Regions from separate parts of the Lysinibacillus sp. NPDC094403 genome, predicted to be linked through region 2. Evidence: riboswitches for the same ligand, from Rfam matches in the RefSeq annotation. Region 2 holds a riboswitch; the other holds the start of a gene.
The links. A riboswitch is a leader RNA that binds a small molecule or an ion and turns the genes downstream of it on or off. The one in region 2 is predicted to bind cyclic di-GMP.
Positions count from the first base shown of each region.

Region 1 (3,431 bases), on a different contig from region 2:
TGGCAACTATAGAGGACTTTATGAACCTTGATATAAGAATTGGTACTGTTATCCAAGCTGAAGAACTTCCGAAAGCAAGAGTTCCTGCCATTAAAATGAAAATTGATTTTGGGGAAGATATTGGAATCAAGCAATCCTCTGCTCAAATTACGAAACGCTATACACCAGAAGGAATTATTAATAAGCAAGTAGTAGCAATTGTTAATTTCCCTCCCCGTCGTGTAGCAGGCTTTAAATCTGAAGTTTTAGTGATTGGCGGAGTTCCTGTGGAAGGAGATGTAATTCTATTAACTCCTGATCAGTCTGTACCAAATGGAACTAAAATTAGTTAAAGATAGAGATCTTATGATTGTTGATTTATACTCTATATTTTTATTTTTTAATGAATCTATTTCTCAGGCACAAAACTAACTAAAATAACTTCCAGAACATAAATATAGTAGTGTAGAGCAAATTTAGCCTTACACCTCCTGACTTGATACTAAGGGTCACTAATGTGGCCCTTTTATTATTTTACTGGCGTTGTTTCATTTGAAAAAAGTTTGATCACTCTATTTTCTATATTCATTAACTAATATCATGTAACTTCATTTTTTCCAATTCTTTCTTTCTTTTATTTTTTAGTGATTCCCTTCCTTTAGCCCAAGTTCCTAATAAAAACACCGAACCACCAACTGCAACCTTAATAAGTGAATATGTATTGACATTATCCATTTTAATGGACCACCATCCGAAAATAAAAACTAAATACAGAATAGGTACAACTACTCCCCAGTAAACTTTTGTTCTTCTAGATAAAAAAGATTGAATTCCTATTATTACAATGGCTATCAAAATGGCTATTATCCATTTATAAATTGAATCCATTATTCATCATTCCTTTCGCTTTTATATTTATCAATAATCATTTTTGCCGTCTCTAAACTCAACCGTTCATCAATTACCAAATTCTTAATCATATTTACAAATTCCAGGTCTTCAGTATTGCTATTTAGTTCAATTTTTTTAATTAATGTATCTAATTTAATTCTTACAGTCGGATATGATACACCATAAATTTTAGATATATTCTTTAAAGACCCAGAATTTATAATAAATTTTCTTATAAATTCAACAGATTCTTTATCTAAAGACAAAATCCAAGCTGGTACTTCATCACGGTTCATATTACCCCCTCCTTTTTAATAATGTTAAATAAAAATTAAATAAAATTCAAGTATCCATTAATATTATTCATTTATTTTTAAGGTTATTTTAAGCTAAATTGCTTTTTTAGACGAGGAAACATATGGCTTATTTAATCTATAATGCTGACATAAGTAGCTGATAGTTAAGCAGTTTAACCATTACTAAAATCACTCACGCGTAACATATTCCCCATCGATAAATCTCTTTACTTTTCCATTAGTGAAAAAAATCCGGCATTTTACCCTAATAACAGGCGTCAAAATATAGTACAAATTGTTCTTTGGTAATTATTTTCATTATGCTATTCTTTACTGTAGAATAATTGAATAGGCAAACGTAAAGAAATTTAGGGACGCAAAGCTATAGGGACTAAGGTTTATAACTATGTCAGCCAGTTGCCAAAGAGTACATAATACTTTTTGTTTAATAAGTTCGTAAAAAATATTGCATTTATCTGCAATCCACTGAAAAATGATTTTTTAATATAATTTCTTAAAGACGAATTTTAATCTTTTAGCGTTTTCAGTGCCCTCATTTTTTTGTGGGATTTTTTTATGATTTCCTTATTTGAAATTAAGCTACTCTTCTTTGAGTAGCTTTTTTATGTGCTCCGCAGGAAAAATTCATTAGGAGGAATCATGCATGAAAACGGTAAAATTTGTAATAGTATCTACCTTGGCTTTGAATTTAGTCGGCGGTCCATTGAATGTTATAGCAAGTGAAAATCTGAATGGAAACATTGTCAAAACTTCAGATGAAGCTAGTACTAATCCTACGATCGCTTCGGTGAAAGTATTTGATTTGTATGGAAAAGAGATTTTACAAGCATACGATGACGTATTTAAAATGGCGAACACGAACATTAAATCGATCACTAACAACGGTGGAAGATATGCTAATTCTACTATTGTTAAAGCGATTGATGGCGACATGAATACACATTGGGAAACTGGAAAACCGAACAGTGCATCATTTACAAATGAAGTCGTTATCCAGTTTAATGAAGCGTCTACGTTAAATAGAATTGTCTATGCTGCTCGTCAATCTTCTGCGAAAGGTAAAGGTTTTGCTCAGCAGTTTGAAATTTATAGCTCCACTACAGATACAGGCAATGATTTTACACTCGTTTCATCTGGTGAATATACAGGTTCTACAGGAGATATCGTGGAAATTCAGTTCAAGCCTACAGAATTTAAACGAGTAAAATTTGTTTTCACTAAAGCAAATCAAGACTGGGCAAGTGCATCAGAGTTTCAGTTTTATAAAGAAGATACCTTAGATGATAAAATGGCGAAGTTATTTACTGACGGTACAATGAACAAAGTTTCACCTGAATTCAATAGTATCGAGCAAATTAACGCACTAGAAGCAGAAGCAACAACGCATCCACTATATGCTACTTATAAAGAGAATACAGAGTTAGCTAAGAAAGTTATTAATGGTGAAGTCGTTACAGAAGGAAAAATAATAGTAGCCGAGCAACATGGGAATATGGTAAAGCATGCGAATGAAAAATTAAAGTTTGGCTTTGGCAACAATTTGCAACCAACTGGACTTGCTGCTCAGCCAGGCGATCAAATTATCGTTTACGTTGACGCATCGACATCTGGGCCATTACCACGCTTAGCTTTTGCGCAACAAGAAGGTGCTTGGGATAGTTGGAGACAAAGTGTAAGCTTAAAAGTCGGTAAAAACGTCATCACTGTTCCTGCAATCCCTAAAACTTCTCAATATAAGAAGGCAGTCACACCGGGTGGAACAATTTATATTGAAAACCCCTATACAGCTGAACAGCAAATTAAAGCACCAAAATTAAGATTTGAAGGTGTTGATAGCATTCCTTTTGCAACGAAGTCCACAAATGTCGATGAGTTCAAACAATTTTTAATCGACTATAAGAAAAAAATTGATGAAGATATAGCAAAATATCCTAATGTTGAAGATCGCGAAGTACTAGATATCGTAGAAATCGTTAGTGACCATTTATTCTGGACAGGTACTGCAACAGGTGCTTACAAAACGTATATAGAAAATGGCTATAGCCCACTACAAACAATTGAATCGTATAATCGTCTAATGAACGAATTATTTAAGTATTACGGTTTAGATGGACGAAATGAAAAAAATGACCCTAAATTAATTAGAGACAACGTACGACTTGCACAGCCTTATGCGTATATGTATGCGGCTGGCGATCATATCGGTACACTGGATGATGTCGTATCCAATATCTTAGTTCCAAT
Region 1 is NZ_JBNNTL010000007.1:104,338-107,768, forward strand. It holds gene csaA (chaperone CsaA) at 1-332, shown strand, start outside; gene ACQKMV_RS13045 (hypothetical protein) at 568-867, opposite strand; gene ACQKMV_RS13050 (DUF2089 family protein) at 867-1,166, opposite strand; cyclic di-GMP riboswitch class I at 1,508-1,591, shown strand; gene ACQKMV_RS13055 (M60 family metallopeptidase) at 1,831-3,431, shown strand, end outside.
Region 1: another riboswitch for cyclic di-GMP. It lies ahead of ACQKMV_RS13055 (M60 family metallopeptidase); the one in region 2 lies ahead of ACQKMV_RS16045 (amidase).

Region 2 (3,431 bases):
TACAACAAATGAAAAAATCCCAGTAGAAGAATTAGAAAAATTAGCAGATTTACTTGTTGAAATCGTTAAAGAGTCTGCGAAAAAATAACAACAGAATCTAAGGATGTGAACGCATGGAGAGTGTAAAGGCAGTAGTTTTTGCTTGTGGTACAGAGGAATATGCAGTGCCTGTGGAACAAGCGATTTCGATTGAAAAGCTAGAGCATGTAACACCGATTCCTCATTTGCCTAATTATCTTCTAGGCTTTACAAGAATTCGTGGCGAGCTCGTACCTGTGCTTGATTTTGAGCGTATTCTTTATAATCGTTCTTCTAATGCTGCAACAGCACGGGTTATTGTGTTGAATACGGACGTTGTGAATTATGGGTTACTTGTAACAGAAGCTCGTGAAATTCTTGATTTTGATGAGTCGGTATTAAAGCAGATGGGACTTGTCAATTATTCAAAAACACGCTACTTTACAGCTGTGGCCAATCTTGAAAATCGTATGATCACATACGTTGACCCGAAAATACTTGTGAATTCATTAGAAGGTATACGTGAAATAATAAATTATTTACACAAAATGCTTGAAAATGAAAAAGAAAATGTAGAGGCATGAGTTTTTAAAGGATTAAAAAATCCAATACAACACTTCATATTTGATGTTTTAGGCAGAATTACAAATTTGTGATTCTGTCTTTCTTTTTAACCTCATTTCCATTTCGACTGGGCGCACTTTCCTGGAGGCGTCCAATAAGCCACATTACAAATAAGCATAAAAATGGATATGTCTTTCTATAGTATAAAAAGTAAATATTAATTTAGGGGAGGTTTTGTCATATGGATTCAAAGAATAAGGAAACACCAGAAGAAAAAAGAGAGCGTTTAAAACAAACTGAATTAAAAAACAATGCTACTGGTTCTTTAAACGATGGAATAAATAGGGGAACTAGCGGAAACTTAAATGGTATGGGCTGGAAAGAGACGGTGGTATTAGTTTTAGTGTTATTTATAGGATACATTACATATAAATTGTTTTTCAGTTAAAGATATCGAAAGGAATCTTTATCTAATTTTGCATTCCTTATTTCTCAATTGCTACACATACATCTTCTATATCATTCGTTCAATATGTTCACCTTGATCATCACTACTACGTTTTTATGCTGATATAGTAAAAATAACCTGTGTTCTTATTATCTTGTTTGAAAGTTGTTAATAAAATTATGCGTTTTACCTACAGACATTTTCATTCCAACGTCGTATTATGTAAAGTAAGAAAACTACTGTAAAAGGCAAACTTCACCGAAAGGGAAGGACGCAAAGCCATGAGTCTAAACACTATTTTAGTGCATGATTGTCAGGTTGCCAGGTTCTGTTCTATGAGCCTCGGCGAATAGAATGGAGATGTAATATATGGTAAGTCGTTCACTATCAAAAGCAATCATTGTTTTTATAGTAACAATTGTAAGTACGCTAGGATTAACAATGGGAAAGGTAGAAGCAAAGGCCATGCAAGATAGGGCTACTTGGTTGTGGGATACGACAAAGATTGTCGAAGATGAATCAGGAGTACTCTCATTTTTAGAAAGTAAGCAGGTAAATAAATTATATTTACAAATTAATAGTGATATAGCAAGTAACTATTACAAAAGTTTTATCGATAAAGCAACAGCAAAAGGTATAAAAGTATATGCGTTAGATGGTTCTGCAAACTGGGTTTCAACAGATGGCTATAAAATGCAGGATCAGCTGTTTGACTGGTTACATACATATAATGAAAATGCATCAGCAACAGAGCAATTTTCTGGAGTCCATCTCGATGTAGAGCCCTACTTAAATAGTGGTTGGAGCTCAAACCAAGTAAATACGATTGAATCCTATCAAACGCTTCTTACTAGAGCGAAAGGGGATACCGATCAATTACAATTGCCACTGGAAGTCGATATGCCATTTTGGTTTGACGAAATTACATACAATAACCCTTTTGGGCAAGGTTTATTAGCTGATTGGGTAATTGAACAAGTGGAAAGTGTTTCGATAATGGCCTATCGAGATACCGCTAAAGACGTTATAAAAATTGTTGAACATGAAATAAACTATGCAAATAAAGTAAATAAATCAATTATTATTGGTATAGAAACCGGAGCCTCTGATGAAGGGAAAAATATTACCTTCTATGATAATGGAGAGGCTTATATGAATAAACAGTTAGCACAAGTTCATAAACATTATGCCGATAAAACAAGCTATAATGGTTTTGCCATTCATCATGTTGATAGTTGGATGAATATGCAACCGTAAAAAATCCTCTCCAACAATAAGTTGGAGAGGATTTTCTTTGTTCTTAAGAAAGTCGACCGCTATAGTCTTCAAATTTAAATTCACGAATGACTTTAATGCCTTCTTCATCGTTATAAGAAACGATTGATGGAAGATTAACACCATTAAACATATGATTTTTTACCATTGAGTAATGCGCCATATCTGTGAATACTAGACGATCGCCTGGTTGTAAAGGTTGTTCAAATGAATAATCACCGATCACATCACCAGCAAGACATGTAAGTCCGCCTAGACGATATGTGTAAGCTAGTTCATTTGGTTGACCAGAACCGATAATCATTGGACGGTATGGCATTTCTAGAACGTCTGGCATATGGCAAGTTGCCGATGTATCTAAAATTGCTAGGTCCATACCGTTTTTCTGTACATCAAGAACAGTTGCTACTAAATAACCTGTATTAAGGGCAACAGCTTCACCTGGCTCTAAATATACGAGAAGGTTATACTTGTCTTGAATGTAATTAATGACATTCACAAGCTTTTCTACATCATAATCGTCACGAGTAATATGGTGACCTCCACCAAAGTTTAACCATTTCATTTGATGTAAGACATCACCAAATTTTTCTTCGACAACTTTTATAATACGCTCTAAAGTATCTGAGTTTTGCTCACACATTGCATGGAAGTGTAAACCATCAATACCGTCAAGCTGTGACTTGTCGAAATTGGCTAAAGTTGTGCCAAGACGAGAATTCGTGTAGCAAGGGTCGTAAAGGGCCGTTTCAATTTCAGAGTACTCAGGATTGATACGAATACCACATTCAATTGTTTTACCAGCAGATTTTACTTTGTCCTTATATTGATTCCATTGGTTAAATGAATTAAACACAATATGATCAACATAGCCAAGAAGCTCGTCCATTTCATGCTCTACGTAAGCTGGTGCATAGACATGCACTTCTTTGCCCATTTTTTCATAACCTAATTGTGCTTCAAATAATGAGCTGGACGTAATCCCTGCTAAATATTCACCCACTAATGGGAATGTTGAATGCATTGAAAATCCTTTTAAGGCAAGTAAAATACGGCAGCCTGTTCGATCTTGAATCGATTTTAAAAGTTCTAGATTTTTTGTTAATAATCGTTCATCCACTACGTA
Region 2 is NZ_JBNNTL010000011.1:57,143-60,573, reverse strand. It holds gene ACQKMV_RS16060 (M20/M25/M40 family metallo-hydrolase) at 1-88, shown strand, start outside; gene ACQKMV_RS16055 (chemotaxis protein CheW) at 114-602, shown strand; gene ACQKMV_RS16050 (DUF6366 family protein) at 824-1,030, shown strand; cyclic di-GMP riboswitch class I at 1,268-1,356, shown strand; gene ACQKMV_RS16045 (amidase) at 1,400-2,287, shown strand; gene nspC (carboxynorspermidine decarboxylase) at 2,331-3,431, opposite strand, start outside.